4 regions of the Bradyrhizobium sp. USDA 3240 genome follow, and region 1 is predicted to be linked to each of the others. Evidence: predicted binding sites of a transcription regulator. Region 1 holds the regulator's gene; each other region holds the start of a gene.
What was found. The regulator PhoB, encoded in region 1, activates phosphate uptake and scavenging genes when phosphate is short. The targets are predictions, from matches to a motif close to TGTCATNNANCTGTCAT.
Positions count from the first base shown of each region.

Region 2: ACVIGA_RS03555 (OprO/OprP family phosphate-selective porin) is a predicted target of PhoB. The motif match lies at 2,951-2,967, and genes of this name have one in related genera.
Region 3: ACVIGA_RS04870 (Orn/Lys/Arg family decarboxylase) is a predicted target of PhoB. The motif match lies at 2,134-2,150, and genes of this name have one in related genera.
Region 4: ACVIGA_RS10375 (glycerophosphodiester phosphodiesterase family protein) is a predicted target of PhoB. The motif match lies at 1,304-1,320, and genes of this name have one in related genera.

Region 1 covers NZ_JBSSGD010000002.1:3,502,189-3,508,079, forward strand. Annotated here, with positions in the region: gene ACVIGA_RS17300 (aspartate aminotransferase family protein) at 1-749, opposite strand, end outside; gene ACVIGA_RS17305 (GcrA family cell cycle regulator) at 1,245-1,757, shown strand; gene ACVIGA_RS17310 (IS110 family transposase) at 1,874-2,815, opposite strand; partial or broken gene ACVIGA_RS17315 (IS30 family transposase) at 3,102-4,091, shown strand; gene phoB (phosphate regulon transcriptional regulator PhoB) at 4,146-4,856, opposite strand; gene phoU (phosphate signaling complex protein PhoU) at 4,987-5,703, opposite strand; gene pstB (phosphate ABC transporter ATP-binding protein PstB) at 5,715-5,891, opposite strand, start outside.
Region 2 covers NZ_JBSSGD010000002.1:624,280-630,170, reverse strand. Annotated here, with positions in the region: gene ACVIGA_RS03565 (zinc-binding alcohol dehydrogenase family protein) at 1-723, opposite strand, end outside; gene ACVIGA_RS03560 (winged helix-turn-helix transcriptional regulator) at 841-1,218, shown strand; gene ACVIGA_RS03555 (OprO/OprP family phosphate-selective porin) at 1,291-2,889, opposite strand; gene ACVIGA_RS03550 (DegQ family serine endoprotease) at 3,234-4,592, shown strand; gene ACVIGA_RS03545 (replication-associated recombination protein A) at 4,612-5,891, shown strand, end outside.
Region 3 covers NZ_JBSSGD010000002.1:886,488-892,378, reverse strand. Annotated here, with positions in the region: gene ACVIGA_RS04870 (Orn/Lys/Arg family decarboxylase) at 1-2,090, opposite strand, end outside; gene ACVIGA_RS04865 (acyl-CoA dehydrogenase family protein) at 2,240-3,409, shown strand; gene ACVIGA_RS04860 (cupin domain-containing protein) at 3,447-3,869, opposite strand; gene ACVIGA_RS04855 (tetratricopeptide repeat protein) at 3,960-4,574, opposite strand; gene ACVIGA_RS04850 (adenylate/guanylate cyclase domain-containing protein) at 4,945-5,891, opposite strand, start outside.
Region 4 covers NZ_JBSSGD010000002.1:2,016,772-2,022,662, reverse strand. Annotated here, with positions in the region: gene ACVIGA_RS10375 (glycerophosphodiester phosphodiesterase family protein) at 1-1,212, opposite strand, end outside; gene ACVIGA_RS10370 (HlyD family secretion protein) at 1,414-2,385, opposite strand; gene ACVIGA_RS10365 (ABC transporter permease) at 2,372-4,723, opposite strand; gene ACVIGA_RS10360 (HlyD family secretion protein) at 4,720-5,691, opposite strand.

The DNA of each region.
Region 1 (5,891 bases):
CCGCCGAGCGCCTTGGCCAGCGACATCACGTCCGGCGTGACACCGGTGCGCTTGTAGGCGAACAGCTCGCCGGTGCGGCCCATGCCGGTCTGCACCTCGTCGAAGGCGAGCAGCAGGCCGTGCTCGTCGCACAGCGCGCGCAACGCCTTGAAGAAGGCCTGCGGCGCCGAGCGCACGCCGCCCTCGCCCTGCACCGGCTCGATCAGGATGCCGGCGGTGTGGGGACCGATCGCCTTCTTCACCGCCTCGATGTCGCCGTGCGGCACCTGGTCGAAGCCGTCCATCGGCGGGCCGAAGCCTTCGAGATATTTCGCCGAGCCGGTCGCAGCCAGCGTGCCCAGCGTGCGGCCGTGGAAGGCGCCTTCGAAGGTGATGATGCGGTAGCGCTCGGGATGGCCCTTGGAGAAGTGATAGTGGCGGACCAGCTTGATCACGCCCTCCATCGCTTCCGCGCCGGAATTGCAGAAGAACACCAGGTCGGCAAAGCTCTGCTCGCACAGCCGCGCGGCCAGCACCTCGCCGTCCGGGCTCTTGAACAGGTTCGACATGTGCCAGAGCTTGGTCGCCTGCTCCTGCAGCGCCTTGACCAGATGCGGATGCGCATGTCCGAGCGCGTTCACCGCGACACCCGAGGTGAAATCGAGATAGCGGTCGCCGTTGGTTGCGATCAGCCAGGCGCCCTCGCCGCGCTCGAAGCCGAGATCGACCCGGGCGAAGACGGGGAGCAGATGCGACGAGGCGTTGGTCATGGCGTTCACTGCCGTTTTAAAGCCGTCAATTGCTGCGCGCCTTGACGCCAACGCAGCAACCGCCAGCTTCGGAAAACAAAACGGCCGCCTTTGCGGGCGGCACGTGCGGGTCATTCTATGCGGCGGCCGGTCAGTGTCAATCGCCAGGAGCCGGCCTTTGCCGGCCTTCCTGCAATGCGAAACCAGCGCAATCCGGAGCATTCCGGTGCGGTGGAAAAGCCTCATAGCAATGCTTAACTTTGTGGGAACATGTGGACGCACGGCCGCGGACTCTTGCGCCAGAGTCACGCCATATTGTAGCGTTTGGCCTGTCGGGTACGACATCTCGTGCGGCAGTACTGGACCCTCTAAGTAGCCTTCGTTCTCGCGTAAACGTTCGGGCGCAACACCGTGCCCGGCGAGGGCTAAGGGATTCTGGCCGCAGGGATATTTGTCCAGATTGGCTCGCAGCGCCGCTCCGATGAGTGGCCGGCGCCATGCGAAAGGAAGAATGTGATGACTGTATTGACATGGTCCGACGATCGCGTCGAGCAGCTGAAGAAGCTCTGGGAATCCGGCCTCTCGGCCAGCCAGATCGCGGCGGAACTTGGCAATGTGACGCGAAACGCCGTGATCGGCAAAGTGCATCGGCTCGGCCTCTCCGGCCGCGCCAAGGCTCCCTCCACGGCTGCGCCGCGGCAGCGCAAGGCCCGCCCCGCCCAGCACATGATGCGGGTGGCGCGCCCGGTCTCGCGCGGCAACACCGCCCTTGCGCATGCCTTCGAGGTCGAGATGGAGCCCGATCCGATCTCCTTCGACAATGTGGTGCCGATGAGCCAGCGGCTGTCGCTGCTCGAACTCAACGAGGCCACCTGCCATTGGCCGGTCGGCGATCCCTCGAGCCCGGAATTCTTCTTCTGCGGCGGCAAGGCGCTCGGCGGCCTGCCCTATTGCGCGCACCACTCGCGCGTCGCCTATCAGCCGGCCAGCGATCGCCGCCGGCCGTCGGCGAAGCCACAGATCAAGTAAGCACTCGGGAAACTGCCTGGACTGCAAAAACAAATCCCCGCGAAAGCGGGGATTTTTTTTTGTGGCTCGTAGCCCGGATACATCCACCGCGTCGTCCCGGCGAAAGCCGGCAACTGTTATGTTGGTTTGGTTTGCAGGTACGGCTTTCGGTCTCGCATGATGGCATTGAGGACCGTCAGCAGCTTCCTGGCGACGGCGATGAGGGCGAGTTTGGCTGGTTTTCCGGCCTGTCGCAGTCGTGCATAGAAGGCCTTGAACGGATCAGCTCTGCGGACTGCGTTGAGGGCCGCCATATAAAGGGCGTCACGAACGCGCTTTCGGCCGCCCGCAATCTTGCGCTTGCCGCGGAAGGCGCCGCTGTCGACGTTGAAGGGGGCAAGGCCAGCGAGCGCTGCGAGCTGTTTCGGTCCGATCCGCCCGAGTTCCGGCATCTGCGCGATGAGCTGCATGCAGGCCACGGGACCCACGCCGGGCAGCGAACGCATTAACTTCGCATCGTCCGCGATCTCCGCTTCGGCTTTAATCAATGCGCTGATGTCGGCCTCGATCTCGGCGATCTCGCTGTCGAGGACCTCGATGAGGCGGCCAATGCGTTCGGCCATGGCGCGATCGTCGGCCTCGCTGCGCCGGTTCTTCTCCTGGGCGCGCATCAGGACCAGCTGATCCCGCCGTTTTGCAAGCCTCGCCAAGGCGTTGCGTGCAGGATCGGCGACCTGCTCGGGGGCGGGCTGCATGGCCCGCGCAAAGGCTGCCAGCATCCGCGCATCGATCGGATCGGTCTTGGCGAGCAGGCCGCTAGCCCGTGCAAAGTCGCGGGCACGGGCCGGGTTGATCCGTGCGAACTGGATCCCGGCCTGACGTAGCGCCTCGCGAAGCGCGAGGTCATAGATACCCGTCGCCTCGAAGACGACCAGCGCATCGCATTGCCAACGCGCCACCTGCTGTGTGATGGCCTGTGTCGCGTTGGCAATGCGCCTCGGCACGCCGTCAGCCTCATCAAAGATATCGAGGTGTTTTTTGGAGATGTCGATTCCGACGTAACGAAGAGCTATGATCACGGTGCCTGTCCCTGTGATGCGAGGTCTGTTGGCGCAGCCTCGTGCAACTGTTCAGGTTTGTAGATGGAACGGGCGGGAGACCGAGCCGGCTCACGGCGTCAAGCGCCAAGGACCCAACGGCTTCCCGCCCACCCCATCATGACAGACTTCCAAGACACAGGGACCCATAACCACGAATGGGTGTTGTTAGAAAGCCGTCTAGCCGCGTGCCGATTGCGACGGCCGCGGCGTATGGGTCCCCTGAGTTCACAAACGAAGTGCAACACTTCCTTGAGGAGGTGTTGCCATGGGGCGGACTTACAAGCAGCTCTCTCTGGACGACCGATGCGAGATTGCCTGTCTATCGGCCAATGGCAGCTCGGTCCGGCAAATCGCGGCAGCTCTGGATCGCTCGCCATCAACAATCTCTCGGGAACTGAGCCGTAATCGGAGCGTTCAGGCTGGCTACAAGCCAAATTATGCCCAGCAACAGATGCGAGCGCGGCGCTGGACGGGCGGACGCCTCGAACGGGAGCCCGTCCTGCGCCGCGCGGTGTTGCAACGCCTTCGCCGAGGTTGGTCGCCGGAGCAGATCGCCGGCCGGCTGGCCCGCGAGTGCGGGCACAAGGTGATCTCCCACGAGACCATCTACCGCTTCATCTATGGCCAACTCAGGCGCACCACGAACTTCAACTGGCGACGCTACCTGCCGCGCGCCAAGAGCAAGCGCGGCCTCCGCGGCAAGCGAGGCGGCAGCCCCGCAAGCTTCATCGAAGGCCGTGTTTCCCTGGCAAATCGGCCCCTTGAGGTTGCCGACCGTAGCGTCGCCGGGCATTGGGAGGCCGATTTGATGATGTTCTCGAAGTACGGTCAGGCCGTGCTGACCGTGCATGAGCGCACCTCTCGCCTGCTGCTCGGCATCCGCCTTGCCAGCAAGGTTGCGCGCGGTGTCGCACGCCATCTCGTCCGCTTCTTCGCTGCCCTTCCACAAGAGCTGCGCCAGACCGTCACCTTCGACAACGGCACCGAGTTTGCCGGTCACCTGGCGCTACATCGCCTCTCGATCGAGACCTTCTTCTGCGATCCCCACGCGCCCTGGCAGAAGGGTGGTATCGAGAACGCCATCGGCAGGATGCGCCGCTTCATCCCTCGCAAAACGGATCTCGTAACCCTCTCGACCGCCAGATTCCGCCAGTTCATCGCCACCTACAACAACACCCCACGCAAATCCCTTGACTACCGCACGCCTGCGGAGTCCTTTGCCGATCAAGTGTTGCACTTCGAGTGTGAATCCACCTCCCGGCTTTCGCCGGGACGACGGCGTGTTGCGGTCTATGATCACTGCACAGCCTTACGGCTGCGGCTCGGCCTTCGCGAAGCGGTCGTCGAGCGCGTAGCCGGCACCGCGCACGGTGCGGATCGGATCCTGCTCGCGGCCCGGATTGAGCAGCTTGCGCAGGCGGCCGATATGCACGTCGACGGTACGCTCATCGATGTAGATGTCGCGGCCCCAGACGCTGTCGAGCAGCTGTTCGCGGCTGAACACGCGGCCGGGATGCTCGAGGAAGAATTCGAGCAGCCGGTACTCGGTCGGACCGAGATCGATCGGACGTCCCGAGCGCGCCACGCGGCGCTTTTCGCGGTCGAGCTCGATGTCGCCATAGGTCAGCACGGTCGCAAGCCGTTCCGGGCTCGCACGGCGCAGCAGGCCCTTCACCCGCGCCAGCAGTTCCGGCACCGAGAACGGCTTGACGATGTAGTCGTCGGCGCCGGTGGCAAGCCCGCGCACGCGCTCGCTCTCCTCGCCGCGCGCGGTCAGCATGATGATCGGAAGCTGCTTGGTCTCGGGCCGCGCCCGCAGGCGGCGGCACAGCTCGATGCCGGACAGGCCCGGCAGCATCCAGTCCAGTACCACGAGGTCGGGAACGCGCTCCTTCAGGCGGGTGTCGGCATCGTCGCCGCGCCCCACCGTCTCGACATCGTAGCCTTCCGCATCGAGGTTGTAGCGCAACAGTGTCGTCAGCGCTTCCTCGTCTTCGACTACCAGAATGCGTGCGCTCATCGGTTTAAGTTCTCTCTCTGTGATGATCCGTTGCCCAGACGCAAACCGAAACGCTTACTTTCCTGAGCACAACCCCCGCGGAAACGACTTGTCGTGAAGACAATCCGGCTCCGCGCCTGCGGATCATGTCCTAGGTACCCGGCACCGTGGTGGCAAAGTTGGTCATGTCGCCCTTCGGGCGCTTGTCGGTGATCTGCTGGCCCTCGATCATGTAGAACACCGTCTCGGCGATGTTGGTGGCGTGATCGCCGATCCGCTCGATGTTCTTGGCGCAGAACATCAGATGGATACAGAACGAGATGTTGCGCGGATCCTCCATCATGTAGGTCAAGAGCTCGCGGAACAGCGAGGTGCAGATCGCATCGACCTCCTCGTCGCCCTTCCAGACGTTCATCGCCGCCGGCAGATCGTGCGCGGCATAGGCGTCGAGCACCGACTTGACCTGCGACAGCACGAGGTCGGTCATGTGCTCCAGGCCGCGGATCAGCTTCAGCGGCTGGAAATCGCTCTCCAGCGCCGCGACGCGCTTGCCCATGTTCTTGGCGAGGTCGCCGATCCGCTCGAGGTCGGTGGCGACGCGCATCGCGCTGACGATTTCGCGCAGGTCGATTGCCATCGGCTGGCGGCGGGCGATCGTCAGCACCGCGCGCTCTTCGATGACGCGTTGCAGATTGTCGATTTCGATGTCGGCGGCGACCACGCGCTTGCCGAGCGCGACGTCGCGACGGATCAGCGCGTCGACCGACTCGGTGATCATCCGCTCGACGAGGCCGCCCATCTCGGCGACCAGGCGAGTCAACTCCTGCAGGTCGCTGTCGAATGCCTTGGCGGTATGTTCAGAAGCCATCTTGTATCTCCTCAGCCGAACCGGCCGGTGATGTAATCCTGAGTCCGTCGATCGCTCGGCGAGGTGAATATCTTGTTGGTGTCGTCGAACTCGATCAGCTCGCCGAGATACATGAAGGCGGTCTTGTCGGAGACGCGCGCCGCCTGCTGCATATTGTGGGTGACGATCGCGATCGTGTAGTCCTCTGA
Region 2 (5,891 bases), 2.9 Mb from region 1:
CTGCGGCGCGATGAAGTCGGCGATCGACTTGTAGTGCTGGTCAGTGAAGGTGAGGCTGGCGACGAGGCCGACCGGCGGCAGCCTGAAGCTCTCGATCTGCTCCTTCATCGGCTGCGAGTGATCGATCACCGCATGCGCGCCGAGATCGCGGCACCACTTCTGAGACTCCGGCCGCGTCGCGGTCGCAACCACCGTCAGCCCGGTGAGGCGGCGCGCGAGCTGGATCAGGATTGAGCCGACGCCGCCGGCGCCACCGGTGATCAACAGCGTGCGCGGATCGAGGCTCTTGCCCGGCACCGCGCCGAGCCGGTCGAACAACAGCTCCCATGCGGTGATCGAGGTCAGGGGCAGGGCGGCGGCCTGCGCGAATGACAACGATGCAGGTTTGTTGCCGACGATGCGCTCGTCGACCAGATGAAATTCCGAATTGGTGCCCTGGCGCTGGATCGAGCCCGCGTAGAACACCTCATCGCCGGGCTTGAAGAGCGAGACGTCGGGCCCGACCGCGTCGATCACGCCGGCCGCATCGAAGCCGAGGATCTTGTAGCTGCCGTCGGTCGGCGCCGCGCGCTTGCGCACCTTGTAGTCGACCGGGTTGGCCGAGATGGCCTTCACCGCGACACGGATGTCGCGCCCCTTCGGTTCGGGCTTGGCGATCTCGAAATCGACGAGCGAATCCGCCGCCTCGATCGGCAGCGATTTTTGGTATCCGACGGCCTTCATGCCTGGTCTCCGTGGTGGGCGATTGCCTGCCGTCTAACTGTCGCGCTAGCGTCCTTTTGGCAAGTACTGTAAAATCAGGGAACTAGTCCCTGTTTGTATACTATTGGGAAATTACCGATGAAACGGAAGAATTTTGCGCGTCGGCCGGGCTGCGCGGTCGAGGCGGCGCTCGACCTGATCGACGGCAAATGGAAGGGCGTGATCCTGTATCACCTGCAGGCCGGCACCCAGCGCTTCGGCGAGCTGCGGCGGCGGATGCCCGGCATCACCCAGCGCATGCTGACCAAACAGCTGCGGGCGCTCGAGGACGACGGCCTCGTGACCCGCAAGGTCTACGCCGAGGTGCCGCCGCGGGTCGAATACACGCTCTCCGAACTCGGCGAGAGCCTGCGTCCGGTGATCGATATTTTGAAAGCCTGGGGCGAGGGCCATCAGGAACGGTTGTCCTGCGCGCCGGCGCCGGAAGTCGTTGTGAAGAAGAAGCGCGCGGCCTGACAATTTGTAATGAAGAGGGCCGGGAGCGATGTCGCTCACGGCCTTCCGTTGTTGACGACTGATCAGGTCGCGTCAGAACGCAACCTGGGTACGCAGTGCGACCGCGTCGAACTTCGAACCGGCATCCGCAGGCGAGGTCGCCGAAGCCTGCTTGGCGACGTCGCCGTGCAGGTAGTTCAGCATGAAGCGGACATTGTTGTTGACGTACCAGTTCAGCGCGGCGGTGTAGACGGTCTGCCGTCCGCCCGCGATGCCGACGGCCTGGCCGACCTGGTCGTTGAGGTTCATCGTGCTGACACGGCCCGCGATTTCCCACGCGCCGATGCCGCCACCGGCAAGCGAGAACGGATCGTGCGGCTTGATGCCGCCATAGGAAGCCGTGGCCGGGTTGTAGGCGTGGTTCTCGCCGGTCAGCACGTAGCCGACCTGCGCGTAACCGCCGTCGAATTTCAGGCTCGGCGCGCCGAACGGCGGCAGCCCGGTATTCGCAGAGCGGTCGACATTGAACCAATAGTACTCGCCCTGCGCGATGAACGGGCCGTAGGTCGCGGCCGCCTCGACGCCGTAGACCTGCGCGCCCGAGACGTTGGCGATCGCGCCGGTCGAGATCAGCGTCGTGGGGTCGATGCGCAGCTCGGGCCGGTCGTTCAGCGTGAGCGTCCGCGCCTGCGTCAGCTGATTGCGCGGCGGCTGCACCAGCCATTCCGCATCGGCGCCGATATGCACCGAATAGTCCTTGCCGCTGATCGGATTGCCGGCGACGCGGACCACCGCGCCATACTGCTCCGATGATCCCGCCGGGGTAACGCTGGAGGCCGAGTGAATCTGGCCGGTGGTCGGTCCGGTGGCATAGCCGCCGAGCCAGAGCTGGTCGTTCCACCAGCGGGTGCCGATGGCGGAACGGAAGTCGCCGGCCGCGACGTTCTGCGCGATGATGCCGGCCGAGGCGCGCTCCATGAACAGGATGTCGTTGGAACTGGTCGACTCGTCCATGGTCCAGAGCAGGTCCATGATGCCGCCTTCGATCGCCATCTTGCCGCCGAACGGCTTCAAGCCGGTGTAGCTCAGATACGCATTCTCGACGCCGGAGGTGCCGCCGCCCGGCAGCGATCCCGGTGCCGCACCGCCGAAGCCGTCGGACGAGCCGCCGAAGTCGTAGACCAGCGCGTAATTCCAGTCGCCGAAGAATTTGCCGATGATGCCGATGCGGGCGCGGCGCAGGTTCTCGCCGCTGTCGAGCTTCTGCGGCGAGGTGCCTGCGGTGTTCGGACGATAGTCGTAGCCGCCGACATCCCAGTGCACGCGGCTCGTGATCGCGACGCAGTTCTGTTCATCCGCAGTGCAGATCGTCGGCCGGTTGTTCGGCATCGTCACCACGACGCCGGACGGCGCGACCGGGCCCTTGACCGGGATCGCTGCGTTGGCGCTTGCGACCCGCGCGGCCTTGGCATCGGCCGCCTTCGCGTTGGCGTTTGCGCTGGCAGCGGTCGCGGTATTGGCATTGGTCTGCTTCTGTAGCTTGTCGAGCTTCTGCTCGAGCATCTTCAGCTGCTGCTTCAGCAGCGCGATCTCCGCGTCGCTGCCGCCTCCGGCCGATTGCGAATAGGCCGGAGAGGCGGCGAGCGCCCCTGCAAGCCCGATGGCGATTGCACCAACTTTTGTCGCACCCATTGTGCACCCCTGTTGTGTTTGAATTCCCCACTCACTCACTGAAACGTCCTAGGAGTTGATCGTGACTGACACACGACAGCGCCGCCTGGCATCGCAGTTCCGCTTGTTGTCCGCGGGCAACAAGCGGAGCGGCGCAGTGAGATGACAATCATCATAGAAGTTTGGCGGCGCGCTTCAACGCGGCTACCGGCGGTTTTGCACCGGTCCGGCGGGGGCCAGTTATCCCGCCGGGCGCCCTTCAATTGCCCGGCGAACACGCCTATATTCCGGCGTTTCCACGAGAGGTGAGAATGCTCCGACCTGTCCGCTTCGCTGCCATATCCGCTCTGTGCACATTGGCTTTCATGGGGAATCTGTCCCCGGCCGCGGCCCAGGACCGTCGCGTGCCGTCCTCGCAGGCCGAGCTTCAATTGTCCTATGCGCCAATCGTGCAGCGGGTGCAGCCGGCGGTGGTCAACGTCTACGCCGCCAAGACGGTGCAGAACCGCAATCCGTTTCTGGACGATCCGGTCTTCCGCCGCTTCTTCGGCGTCCCGGGGCAGCAGCCCGAGCAGATGCAGCGCGCGCTCGGCTCCGGCGTGATGGTCGACGGCTCCGGCCTTGTGGTCACAAACAATCACGTGATCGAGGGCGCCGACCAGGTGAAGGTTTCGCTCGCCGACAAGCGCGAATACGAGGCCGAGATCGTGCTGAAGGACAGCCGCACCGACCTCGCGGTGCTGCGGCTGAAGGGCACCAACAAGGAGAAGTTCGCGACGCTCGACTTCGCCAATTCGGACCAGCTGCAGGTCGGCGACGTCGTGCTGGCGATCGGCAATCCGTTCGGCGTCGGCCAGACCGTGACGCACGGCATCATCTCGGCGCTGGCGCGCACTCAAGTCGGGATCACGGATTATCAATTCTTCATACAGACCGATGCGGCGATCAATCCCGGCAATTCGGGTGGCGCGCTGGTCGACATGACCGGCCGGCTCGCCGGCATCAACACCGCGATCTTCTCGCGCTCCGGTGGCTCGCAGGGCATCGGCTTCGCGATCCCCGCCAACATGGTGCGGGTGGTGGTGGCATCTGCCAAGAGCGGCGGCAAGGCCGTCAAGCGGCCCTGGCTCGGTGCGCGGCTGCAGGCGGTCACGCCGGAGATCGCGGAGACGCTCGGGCTGAAGCTGCCGACCGGCGCGCTGGTCGCCAATGTCGCGCCGAACAGCCCGGCGGCGAAGGCCGGGCTCAAACTGTCCGATCTGATCGTCGGGATCGACGGCACGCCGATCGACGATCCCAACGCGTTCGACTACCGCTTCGCCACCCGTCCGCTCGGCGGCAACGCGGAGATCGAGGTGCAGCGCGCCGGCAAGCCGGTGAAGCTCACCGTGCCGCTGGAGACCGCGCCCGACACCAACCGCGACGAGATCGTGCTGACCGCGCGTTCGCCATTCCAGGGCGCCAAGGTCGCCAACATCTCACCGGCGCTGGCCGATGAGCTGCATCTCGACGCCGGCGCGGAGGGCGTCGTCGTCACCGAGCTCGCCGATGACGGCACGGCCGCCAATGTGGGCTTCCAGAAGGGTGACATCATTCTTGCCGTCAACAACGAGAAGATCGTGCGCACCAGCGACCTCGACAAGGTATCGAAGGCGGGGTCGCGGATCTGGCGCATCACGCTGGTGCGCGGCGGCCAGCAGATCAATGTGACGCTCGGCGGATGAGCCCCAAGGTGAGCTGTAAGTGAGCCCGAAGCAACCGCGTGAGGCCAACAACCTGTTCGCCGCGGCGGGAATGGAGCAGGACGCGCCACACCCGCTGCCGGACCGGTTGCGCCCGCGCACGCTGGCCGACGTCGTCGGCCAGGATCATATCCTCGGCCCCGACGGCGCGCTGACCCGCATGCTGGAGACGCGCACGCTGGGCTCGCTGGTGTTCTGGGGACCGCCCGGCACCGGCAAGACCACCGTGGCGCGGCTGCTGGCCGATGCCACCGAGTTGCATTTCGAGCAGATCTCCGCGGTGTTCTCCGGCGTCGCTGACTTGAAGAAGGCGTTCGATGCCGCGCGCGCCCGGCGCGAGACCGGCAAGGGGACGCTGCTGTTCGTCGACGAGGTGCATAGATTCAACCGCGCGCAGCAGGACTCCTTCCTGCCGGTGATGGAGGACGGCACCGTGGTGCTGGTCGGCGCCACCACCGAGAACCCGTCGTTCGAGCTCAACGCGGCGCTTCTGTCGCGGGCTCGCGTGCTGGTGTTTCACTCGCTCGATACCGCTGCGATCGAGCGGCTGTTTGCCAATGCCGAGAAGATCGAGGGCAAGGCCCTGCCGCTCGATGCGGAAGCGCGCGCCGTGCTGGTGCGCATGGCCGACGGTGACGGCCGCGCCTCGCTGACATTGGCCGAAGAGGTCTGGCGCGCCGCACGCAAGGGCGAGGTGTTCAACGCCGAGCAGTTGCAAGCCATCCTGCAACGCCGCGCGCCGATCTACGACAAATCGGCCGACGGTCACTACAATCTGATCTCGGCGCTGCACAAGTCGGTGCGCGGCTCCGATCCGGATGCGGCATTGTATTATCTCGCGCGCATGCTCGATGCCGGCGAGGATCCGCTGTTCCTGGCGCGGCGCGTGGTGCGGATGGCGGTCGAGGACATTGGTCTCGCCGATCCGCAGGCGCTGGCGGTCTGCAACGCCGCCAAGGATGCCTATGATTTCCTGGGCTCGCCGGAGGGCGAGCTCGCGATCGCGCAGGCCGTGGTCTATCTCGCGACCGCGCCGAAATCGAACGCGGTGTACACGGCATTCGGCGCCGCGATGCAGAGCGCCAAGCAGGGCGGCTCGCTGCTGCCGCCGAAGCACATCCTGAATTCGCCGACCAAGCTGATGAAGTCGGAAGGCTACGGCTCCGGCTATCAATACGATCACGACGCGCCCGACGCGTTCTCCGGCCAGGACTATTTCCCGGAAGCGCTGGGACGCCAGACCTTCTACGATCCGCCCGACCGCGGCTTCGAGCGCGAGAT
Region 3 (5,891 bases), 2.6 Mb from region 1:
AGATATTGCGCCGCCTGGCGCGGCGACATCGCGATCTTGGGGAGGTGCTCGGGCAGGAATTGCTTAGCCTGCAGCGTGCTGACGCCGCCGTCGCGGAAGAAGCGGTGCATGTCGCCGCAAAGGTCGCGCAGCCGCACGCCGGTGTAGCGTTGCGGGCGGCGGCGGAAGAATTCGGGGATGACGTCCTCGACCAGCGCGTTGTCGTCGTGCAGCTTCTTGAAGGCGACGAGCCCGGACACCAGCGTGCCGGCCTTGCTGGCCTCGACGCCGGGTGTCAGCAGGAACAGCAGGGAGTTGAGGTCGTTCTTCTCGGCGACGATCTGGTTCTCGCGCAGATATTGCGCCACAACCGGCGCGGGGATGCCGTGGTCGGCATAGGCGCCGGTGGCGTGATCGAAGCCCGGCGTCAGCAAGGTGAGCTTGTTCGGGTCGGTCATCGCAAAGCCTTCCGTCAGCTCGGGGAAGCCGTGCCAGGTTTGGCCGGGACTGAGCTGCCAGTAGGACGGATTGGTCGCGAGCTGATCGGTCGAGATCGTTTCCCAGGCGACATTGTGCACGCCGCCTTCGCGCGCAGCGTCGGGGATCATCACGCGGTCCGGCACGAACGGCTCGAAGAACCAGCGCCGCTCCGCCCGCGTCTCCTTCTCCTCGAACTCGCGCTTCACCGCGCGGATTTTCTTGCGCAGCTCGATGCCGAGCCGGATCGTATCGTCCCACAACACTTCGCCGGAGCGGCCCTTCATCATCTGCGCGCCGACGTCGAGCGAGGCGAAGATCGGATAGAACGGCGAGGTCGAGGCGTGCTGCATGAAGCTTTCGTTGAAGCGGCGATGCTCGACCCGGCGCTTCTGGCCCTTGATGTGGCGGTCGCGGATGTGAATCTGGGACGCCTGCGAGAAGCTCGCGAGCTGCTTGTGGGTCGATTGGGTGGCGATGATGCCAGGCGCCTCGGGGCCGAGATTGGCAAGTCCCATCGCGAAGCGGCCGGAATAGATCGGGTGGAATTTCATGAAGCCGGCCCAAGCCTCGTCGAACAGGATGTAGTCGCAGAGATGGCCGATCCGCTTCAGGATCATCTCGGCGGAGTGGATGGTGCCGTCATAGGTGCATTGCTCGACCACGGCGACGCGGAACGGACGCTCCTTCTTCCAGGCGTTCTCGTCCTTGACCAGCGGGTGCTTGCGGATCTGGTCGCGCAGCGTGCCCTCGTCGAGCAGGTCCCAGCGCATCGGGCCGATCAGGCCCCAGGCGTTGCGCACCGTCGGCACATAGACCGGGATGCCGCCGCCGATCAGGAGCGCGCCGTGATGGGCGGCCTTGTGGTTGTTGCGGTCGAACAGCACGAGGTCGCCGTCGGTGACCAGCGAGCCGAGCGCGACCTTGTTGGAGGTCGAGGTGCCGTTGAGCACGAAATAGGTCTTCTCGGCGCCGAAGATCTTGGCGGCTTCCTTTTGCGCCCGCAGCGCCGGCCCCTCATGGGTGAGGAGGTCGCCGAGGTCGAGCACGGAATTGTCGAGGTCGTCGCGGAACACCGCCTCGCCGAGATGCTCGACGAACACCCGGCCGATCGGGCTGCGGCTGTAGAACACGCCGCCATTGTGGCCCGGGCAGGTCCAGAGCTGGTTGCCTTCCTCGGCATAGTCGACCAGCGCGCCGAAGAACGGGGTCTTCAGGTTCTCGGCATATTGCTTCAGCCTGGAGATCAGGTTCTTGGCGATGAAGGAGGGGGTTTCCTCGGACAGGAACACATAGCCGTCGATGAAATCGAGCACCTCGACCGGCAGGTCCTCGAACCGCTTGCGGCGGATCAGCAGGAGGATCGGGAAGTCGAGGCCGCGCCGGCGCATCAAGTTGATCAGCGCCGCGGTCTTGCCCTCGAGACCCTTCTTGCCCCAGTCGACCACCATGCAGCCGATCGCCGCATCGGTCTGCACCGCGATTTCGGCATCTTCGAGCTTGCGGGCGCGGACCACTTCGAAGCCGGAACGTTCGATCTCGGTGATGATCTGGTTGAAACGGATGCCCTCGAGGTCGTCAGCCTCGAAAACCGGCGCGGCGAACAGGAAGTTGAAGCGTTTGAAATAGTCCATGCATGTCCCCGAAACTGGTCCGCTGAACCTGTCTGCACAATTCATGACAAAGAGATGACAATCCCGCTGCGACGCCAGGCGCCATGGCCAAATCCGCGTCTCCGCGGTGAAACTCCCGAAATTGCCAGCTTTCGCAAAAGGAAGGCGTCATGCCCCAGCCTGCCCAAGATCCTGACTTGCCCATTGTTGCCGGCCATTTGGCCGCGCTCGAGCGGCTGGCCCCGCTGATTGCCGAGCAACGGGCGGATTTCGACCGTGAGCGCCGGCTTCCCGACGCCGTGGTCCGCGCCTTGGCCGAGGCCGGAATGTTTCGGCTGTATTTGCCGAAGGCGCTGGGCGGGCCGGAATTCTCGCCGCTCGACTTCATGACAATCGTCGAGGCCGCCGCCGCGCTCGACGGCTCGGTGGGCTGGTTGGTCGGCAATGGCGGCGGCATGAGCCGGGCCGGCGGCTATCTGCCGGAGGAGGTCGTTCGGGGCTGGTTCGCCGATCCGCTGGCGTTCATCGCGAGCGCCACCGGGGCGATCGGGACGGCAGTGGAAGTCGAGGGCGGCTATCGGATCAGCGGGCGTTGGCCGTTCGGCAGCGGCGCGCCGCACGCCACCAGGTTCATGGGGCTCGCGAGCGTAAGGGGTCCCGACGGCAAGGAGAGCCCGCCGATCTGCTGCTACGTCGATCGCGCTGACGTCCGCCTCCACGACACCTGGTTCGTGTCCGGATTGCGCGCCACCGGAAGCTGCGACTTCGAGATGCAGGATTGCTTCGTGCCTGCCAGCCACACCCATCCGCTGGTCGACTTCAAGCCGACCCAGCCGGGTATCCCATACCGACTGCCGGGTCTGGCGGCGTTCTCCTGGACGGTCTCGGTGGTGCCGCTCGGGATCGCCCGCGGCGCGCTCGACGCCTTCATCGCGCTCGCGGGCAAGAAGCCGCGGCTCGGTGGCGGCGGCCAGCTCCGCGACGGCGAGCTGGTGCAGGCGATGGTCGGCCGTGCCGAAGCGGCGCTGCGGTCGGCGCGGGCGCTGCTGGTCGAGGACATGACGGAGCTGATGGCGGCGAGCGAGGCCGGAGGCGAGCGGCTGATTGAAGCGCGGCTGCTGCACCGGATCGCCTGCGCCAATGCCGGCGAAACCGCCGCGCGCGTCGTCGAGATGATCGCGGCGGCCGCCGGCACGGCCGCGATCTTCGAGACCGGTACGCTCGAACGATCGATCCGCGACGTCCAGGCTGCGATCAAGCATGTCGCGATGACCCCGATCAGCTACGGGCTGGTGGGCCGCGTAAAGCTCGGTCTGCCGCTCGGCACGACCCGGTTTTGAGCAGGGCCGTCGGCGGTGCAAGCCTCTCGCCGAGCGGTCAGGAGGCGACCGGCACCAGGCCGTAGCGCAGCATCGTCTCTTTCATCCTGGCTGGATCGGGGGCACCCCCCGCCATCAGCGCCGCCATGTCCTTGAAATATTGCGGTCCGAGCGCGCCGGGGCTCAGCAGGCAGAGGCAGGTTGCCGGACCGTTCGAGGGGTTGGTGAAGCCGTGCACGATGCCGCGCTTGATGAACACCGATTCGCCGGGCCCGATGTCGATCTCTTTGCCGTCGACCCGCCAGGTCGAGACGCCGGAAAGCCCGTAGATCGTCTCGTCCCAGCTCTCGTGATAGTGCGGAATCGGCATCCGGGCGTTCGGTTGCAGCGTCATCTCGAACAGATCGACGCTGCCGCCGGTGGTCTCCTTGCTCTGCAGGAATTTGAGCTGCAACGTGCCGAAATCGATCAGGTCGGGCATGACGGACTCGCAAATGGTTTGCGAGCCCACGATAGCGGACGGCGCCGAAGGAAGCCAACGGCGCGTATCGCCCGGACGCGCGAAGCGCGCTCAGTAGACGAGGTTCGTACCCGGCGGCTTCTCCAGCGCCGCCGCCAGCGTCCGATACTCCTCGCAGTCGGTGCCGCAGATCTCGGCGATCCGCTGCAGATGATACTGGGCCTGGTCACGATTGCCCTGTTCGATCTGCCACAGGCCGTAGTAGTTCCACGTCAGCACGTGGTTCGGATCGGCCTTCAGCGCGCGCTCGTACCAGACCTGCGACTGCTTGTAGTCGCCGAGCTTGCGATAGGAGTAGCCGATGAGGTTCGCGACGTTCGGATGATCGTCACGGCCGAGCGCATGCAACTGATCGATCGCCGCGGTGTAGTCGTTGCGTTCGTAGATCGTCGCATAGGCCGCGCGATAGCCGTCGCGGAAGGCGGGATCGTCGAATCCGGATTGCTTGATCGGCTTCTTGATCTTGTGCGTGGTCTTCCTGCCCTTGTCCTGAGGATAGGCCGGCGTGGGAGTGCTGTAGCTCGACCCGTAGAGCTCTCCGCCGCCTGCGCCCCCACCGCCGCCACCACCTCCGCCGGCGGCGATGGCGGTGTGCGGTGGGAACAGGACGATAGGCGCTGTCAGAATTGCCGCAAGCGTTGTGAGCTTCATCGGTGACTTGATCATGCGCACCTCCCGAAAAGACGTGAACAGTCATTGCTCTGAAGCACTAACTCCCGATCGAGGAGAGCATTCCGCGCGCTTTGAAAAATTGTTTGCCGATGCGGCAATCGCACTGTCGCTTCCGGACGTCGCGCTCGCATGTGTGCGCTGGCCGAATGTTTTGATCGCACCATCGGACGGCGGAGTGGAAACTAACATCGGTGTTAGAATTGCGCCGGTCGCACAAGGGCAGTGTGAAGGGCAGGCCGGCGTCAATGCGTGTAGCCCGGATGAGCAAAGCGATATCCAGGATTTTTCTTTCCGCATATCGCGGAGCCCGTCATCGGGGCGCGCATTCGCGCGACCCATTGGCTCATCCGGGTTACAAGTGTCGCTACTTCTGCTCCAGGTGCCAGGCGCCGTCCCAATCCGCCGCCGGCGGATTTTGCCTGAACGCTGCGGCGCGTGCCTTCATGACGATCGACGGTCCGTCGCCTGGCGCTACAGTCAACGCCGCAGTGAAAGCTTGCTCGGCGTCGTCCCAGCGGAGGTCGCGATAGGCGGCGAGACCATCCGCGTAATGCTGCCGCAACTCGGTCTGCGCCGGCGTCAGCTCGTCCTTCTTGCCGAGGATCTCGAACACGGCGACCGGCTGGGTCTGGCCGACGGCGACGAGGCGGTCGATCTCGCGCAGTTCGATGGCGTCGGCGCAGGCGCTCGCGGTGGCTTCCGAGATCAGGCTGCGGCTACCGTAGAACTTGTTGGCGCCTTCCAGCCGTGAGGCAAGGTTCACGGTGTCGCCGAGCACGGTGTAGCTCATCATGAATTCGGAGCCGATGCTGCCGACCAGCGCTTCGCCGGTGGCGATCCCGATCCGGATGTCGCAATCGGCCGGGATGGCGCGCACGCCGAGCAGCTCGGGCAGATCCTTGCGCAGCTGGTTGACTTGGCCGATCATGTCGATGGCGGCAAGCGCGGCCAGATGGGTCTGCTCGCCTTCCTCGACGAAGGGGGCGCCCCAATAGGCCATGATGGCGTCGCCGATATATTTGTCGATGATGCCGCGATGCGCATGGACCGGCGCGGACATCGTCGACAGATACAGGTTCATGATCTTGACGAGGCCGCGCGGCGTCACGCCTTCGCTCAGGCTGGTGAAGCCTTTCATGTCGCAGAACATCACCGTCATGATGCGGCGCTGGCCTTCGGTGGCGGCGATCGCCGGCTGATCGAGCAGGCCCTCGGCGATCCGCGGGTTGATGTAGCGGCCGAAGGTCTCGCGGATGCGCTGGTTGTGACGCAGCGTCTCGATCATGCGGTTGAAGGCGGCGGAGAGCTGGC
Region 4 (5,891 bases), 1.5 Mb from region 1:
CTTGTGCGCGTCGGCAATGACGCTGGTTGGTTCTTGCGTCGTAGCCTCCGCCGTCGATCCCTTGTAGGGCTTGCCGTCGGTGTTGCTGTCCTTCCACGGTGAGATCTTGTAGGGGACGATGTAAGCCTTCCACGGACCGATGCCGTCGGCATAGGTCTTGATCTCCGCGAGGCCTGCGGAAGTCAGCATCGCATCGAAGGTGCGGCTGTCACCCGCGACCGTCCAGTCGTACGGGCGGGAATTGGCGATGTTGTTGAGCAGCACCTTGCCGGTCTTGAAGTCGACGCCGTTGCCGTCGATCAGCTGGACCTGCCGCGTCTCCAGCCCATGGCTTCGCATGTATTTCAGGCTGCCGGGCTCGAAGCTCTGCACGATGATCGGAGCGTCCTTCGCATTGAGGCTGTTCTCCTTGATGATCTTGATCAGGGCATCCTCGAGCGGGTGGCTGCCGGGCGCGCCGCAGCCATTGGCGATGGCCTGCGCATTGTTCCAGGTCGGATTCTTGGTTTCCGGATAGACCGCGATCGAACGTCCCGTCGCCTTGCTCTTGGCTTTGGCGATATCGATGATGTCCTGGAAGCTGATGATCGGAAACTTGCCGTTGAACAGTTTTGGCCGTTCGTTGGCCGCATCATAGGTGGTGCCGGCGATCCAGCTCTTCAGCTCGACCATGGTGAAATCGGTGATCGACCAATCATTGGTGTGGTCGTCGCCGTCGACGATCAGCGCCTTCAGCACCGATTTGGGATCGGCCGGATCGATCAGGTCGGTGGGATATTCGGCCGGCCCGCTGGTCGGTGTTTGCGCCCATTTCACCTTGACGGCAACGCCCGGCGCCGTGCGCTTGCGTTTCGCGACTTCCGCATTGGTCTTCGCCACTTCGGCAACGTTGGTGTTGTCGCCGAGCCATGGATTGTGGCGTGCCACCAGCACGCAATCCTTGGTCAGATGCAGATCTTCTTCGAGCGCGTCGGTGCCGAGGTCGGCAGCTAGCTCATACGAGGCCTCGGTCTCTTCGGGCACGAGGCCCGGCACGCCGCGATGCCCGATCACGAGCGGCAGCTTGCCGTCGACGGTCAGGAAGGGTTTTGCGCCGGCCGGCGCCGGGCCGGTTTGCGCTGATGCCATCGACGGCAGCAGCATCGCCAAAGCCGCCGCGCCGAGCAGCATCGCGCCAACATGCATCTTCCGTCGCGAACGAATCTGCCTCACGGCCAAATCTCCATCTTTGCGTGGCATCGGGCGATGCCGTAAGGGCCGAGCCGCATAGGGCCGCCGCTGTTGTCTTCTTTGTCGCAATCTTCTGACAGTCCGATGACTATTCGGCGAGGAAGGCAGACACAAGCTTCCGCGACGCGCCGGAGGGCGACAGTCCGCGCGTCATTGCGGCTCGCGGCCGGGCGCGGCGCGTCGTCAGCGCTCGATCCGGACGCTCATGCCGGGCTCGAGACCTTCCGCGGCGCCTGTCGGGTCGAGACGCAGACGCAGCGTGTTGCGGTCGTGATCGCCGATCACGCGTTCGGCCTGCCAGGTGGCGAACACCCCGAGCGGCCGCAATTCGGTGATGGGAGCCTTGGTGGCGGCGCCGGAACCGTTCGGTATCACGCTCACGGTCTTGCCCATCGCGAGGCCGTCGAGATGGTCCTCGCGCACATTGAACGACAGCCATTGCTTGCCGGCCGCCGCGATCATCAGGATCGGCTGACCCGCACGCACGTTCTCGCCCAATTCCGCGGCGATCACGGTGACCACGCCGTCGACCGGCGCGCGCAGCACCATCTTGTCGAGACGGCGCTCGAGCACCGCGCCGGCGGCCGCGGCCGCCTGCACCTGTGCGTCGGCGATGGCGCGCTCCTCTTTGGTCGGCCCTGCCACGGCGGCATCGTAGTTCGCCTGGGACGCCGCCACGCCGGCGCGCGCAGCGGCAACGTCGTTCTCGGCCTGGTCGAGCGCCTGCTGGGTTTCAAAGCTCTGGCTCGCCAGCGTCGTGATCCGCTTGAGTTGGGTCTCCACATAGTCGAGCCGCGAATTGGCCTTGGAGATCGCGGCTTTCAGCGAGTCGATCTGCTCGCGGCGTACGCCGGCATAGACGTTGTTGCGGTTCGCCACCGCGGCGGCGAGCGCGGCCCGGGCCTGGTCCGCCTGTGCGCTCAACTCGACCGCGGACAGTTTGGCGAGGACGTCGCCCGCGCGCACCTTGGCGCCTTTCTCGACCGCGATCGACACCAGCTGGCCGTTCACTTCCGGCTCGATCCTGACCTCGGTCGAGCGGACCACGCCGACGATTGCGGGGACAGGCGTCGCGCGGCTCTCGGCGTAGATCAACGCACCCGCGACGAGCACAAGCGGGATCGCGACAATGGCTGCGCGCCTAGCGTTGGGCATCTTGCTGTCCTCTCTTGAACACCAGCGCGGAGATCACGGCGAGCACGAAATAGCCCAGCGCCAGGCACCACAGCCTGAGCCAGTCATGCGAGACCTCCCAGATGCTGGCGCCGAGCTGGTTGATACGCACGAGGCCGTCGATCGCCGAGTCGGCCGGAAACAGCCGCCCGAGCGCGGTCGCCGCAGGAGGGATGGCCTCGCGCGGCCACGCGAAGCCGGCGGTGAAGAATTGCGGCAGGCTGGTCGCCAGCAGCAGGATGGTGGCGTTCTCCGGCCGCGTGAACCAGGCGCCGATCGCCTGTCCCAGGAAGCTCGTCGCCAGCAGGAAGACGGTCGCCAGCGCGAAGATCTGCGGCAGATGCCCGAGCGTCGAGAAACCATAGATCCGCGGCAGCACGATCAGATAGAGCGCGAGCGCCGGCAGATAGATGGTCAGGTGGGCCACGCCGCGCCCGAACACGCCCGCGACCAAGTTGCGAGAGTTCGCAACAGTGTTGCGGGAATTCGCCAGCGCCGTGCCGGTCAGCATCGCCGCGCCGATCAGCAGCGTCTGTTGCAGGATCAGGATGAACGCCGCCGGGACGATGTAGCTCGCATAGCCGCCGACCGGGTTGAAGATCGGTTGCAACAGAACATTGGCCGGGCTGAGGCTCGCGAGCTTCGCCTTGACCAGGCTTCCGTCGGCGCGGGCGCCACGCGACACCAGTTCGGATGTCAGCGTGCCGATCGCGGTGGCGACGGCCCCTGCGGTCGACCGGAAGATGAACAGATAGGTGGCGTCGGCGTAGACCGGGATGTGCGCGGTGAGGCCCTTGAGCACGTCGCGTTCGGTGCCGGGCGGGATCTGCACCGCGGCAAATGCGTAACCGCGGTCGATCGCGGTGCTTGCCTCCGCAAGGGTGCGGGCGCGCACCGTCACGCTCAACGTGCCGCTGGCATCGAGCGTCTCGACGATCTGGCGCGAAAGATCGCTGAGATCATTGTCGACGACCGCAATCGGCAGCTTGCGCAGGATCTGGTTCAGATAGGGTTGCGGATAGTAGATGCCGTAGACCAGCGGAGCGAGGAACAGCAGGCTGAAGGCGCTGCGCGTCCCGAGCACACGCCGCCACTCCGCCACGAAGGCGCCGCCGATGCCGGGCGGCGTCTGCTCGCTGACCGGCGGTTCGGGCGGCAGCGCCCTCGCAAACCAGCCCCTGCGCGTCAGGCTCGCCATGCGCAGCAAGGCAAGCGCGGCAAACAGCAGCGTAAGACCCGCGAGCGCCGCGAAGGGAATCGCCGATTCCGAGGCGGGCAATCCGCGCGCCGCCTGTCCCATCAACACCGACATGTACCAGCGCAGCGGCAGGATCGCGCTCCAGACCTGCGCAAACGTGTTCATACCGATGGTGGGAAAGCCGACACCGGCATAGCCGAAGGCGGGGGAGGCGATCAAACCGGCAAGGCCGAGCCCGGTCGCGAGGTCGCCGACCAAAAGCTGCAGCAGCGCACCGAGCGAGAGATAAGCGATGGTCAGCAGCAGGCCCGCCGCGATCATCAGCAGCGCGTCGCCCTTGAAGGGAATCTGCAGCACGCCCTCGAGGATCAGCGGCTGGGCCAGCATGATCAGGATGAAGATCACGAACAGCGGCGCCAGCTTGCCGGCGAGCGCAGCGATCGGATCGCCGCCGGCGCTTTCGAGCCACTCGCGCGCATTGCGGCGGCGGAATTCGGAGCCGACCGAATAGCCCGCGGCGAGCGTGATCACCACGTGAATGATCGTCGGCAGCAGCGCGCGCAGCAGGAACTGCGCGTAGTTCTTCTGCGGATTGACCAGCGCGATGGTCTCCGCCGACATCGTTCCCATCGATGCCGGGGCGGGGGCGGCGCGGTTGGCGGGAGCGGCCGCGCTCGCGGCGGCGGACAGTACATCGTTCAGGCCCGACGAGGCGATGCCGGCCGCGGTCAGGAATTGCTGGTTGTAGAAGCCGACGACCTGCGGACGGCGATCCGCCTTCAGGTCGCGTTCGAAATTCGGCGGAATGAAGATCGCCGAGATCGCCTTGCCGGAGCGGATGTCCTGCACGGCTGACGCCAGCGAGCCTGAATCGTCGACGATCCGCAGACTCGGCGACGCCGCGACCTGTTGCGTCAGCGCGCGCGAGGTATCCGACTTGTCAGTGTCGACGATGGTGACGCCGAGGCCGCGGATCACCGGTTGGCTGAACACGGTCGTGAGCACCACGAAGGCGAACAGCGGCACGCCGAAGATCAGGAGCAATGCCACGCGGTCGCGCACCAGCCACTGCCACTCGCGCTGTGCGACCCGCCAGAATCCGGGCTGCGATGCCAGCCTCATTGGCGCGACCGCCAGTCGAGATAGGCGCTCATGCCGGGCCGCAGCTCGGGCACCGGCTGCACCGGATAGGCGCGGATCGAGAATGTTCGCAAATCGAAATCGCCAGTGGCGCGCGTCGCCCGCCAGCTCGCATATTCGCCCTTGGTGGCGATCAGCTTGACCTCGACCGTGACATGACGGTCGTCGAGCGCCGGAATGCGGACGTCGAACTTGTCGCCGACCTTCAGGCCCTTCACCAGATCCTCGCGCAGATCGAAATGGATCCAGAGATCGCCGAGATTGATCAGTGTCACCAGCGGCACGCCCGGCGAGACGAACTCGCCCGGCTCGACGTTGCGCTGATAGACTTGCGCCGCGACGGGCGCGTAAACCGCGAGCTGATCGATCACCGATTGGACACTCTGAATGTCGGCCTCGGCCTTCTCGGCATTGGCTTTCGCGATCGCGCGCTCTTCCTTGGTGTAGCCGTTGACCGCCTGCTCATAGGCCGATTTCGCCTGATCGAGCCCGCGCTCGGCTTCGTGCAGCGCATCGGTGGTCTGGTCGAGGCGCGCCTGCGGCGCGTTGCCTTGCTCGGTCAGTGTCTTGGCGCGGTCGAAGGTCTTCTGCGCCAGCACCTGCGCGGCCTCCGCGCGCTCCATTTCCGCCTTCCGCGCGGCGATGGTCTCCACCCGCGTTCCAACCAGGATGTTGGCGAGTTGAGCGTCCGCAACGGCCTTGGCGGCCCGCATCTGATCTTGCTTTGCCAGCGTTTCCGGATTGTCGATCTTCACCAGGACGGCGCCGGCCGCCACGTTCTGACCGCGCTCGACCGGGATGTCCTTGACCCGTCCGTCGACGCGCGCGGCGATATCGAGCCGCGTCGCATCGACCTCGCCCTGCACGAGCAGCGGCTCGGGCCGCAGCAGATAATAGATCGACAGCGCAACGATGATCGCGGCAATCACGCCGACAATGATCGCCGGCATGCGCGTTGCCGTGTGCGCGTCCTGGCGCGGTGCTTGTGGTGGCTCCGACGTGCTTCGGCTCTCGCTACCAGAAGGTGACACGTCCATAGCTGACCCCACATTGGCTCACGACCAGGATAGTCATTCACTATGGCGTGGATGTTAAATCCTGCCAACCTCGCCAGCCTGTCCGATCCGGCTCGAATTTGACCGGAGCGACC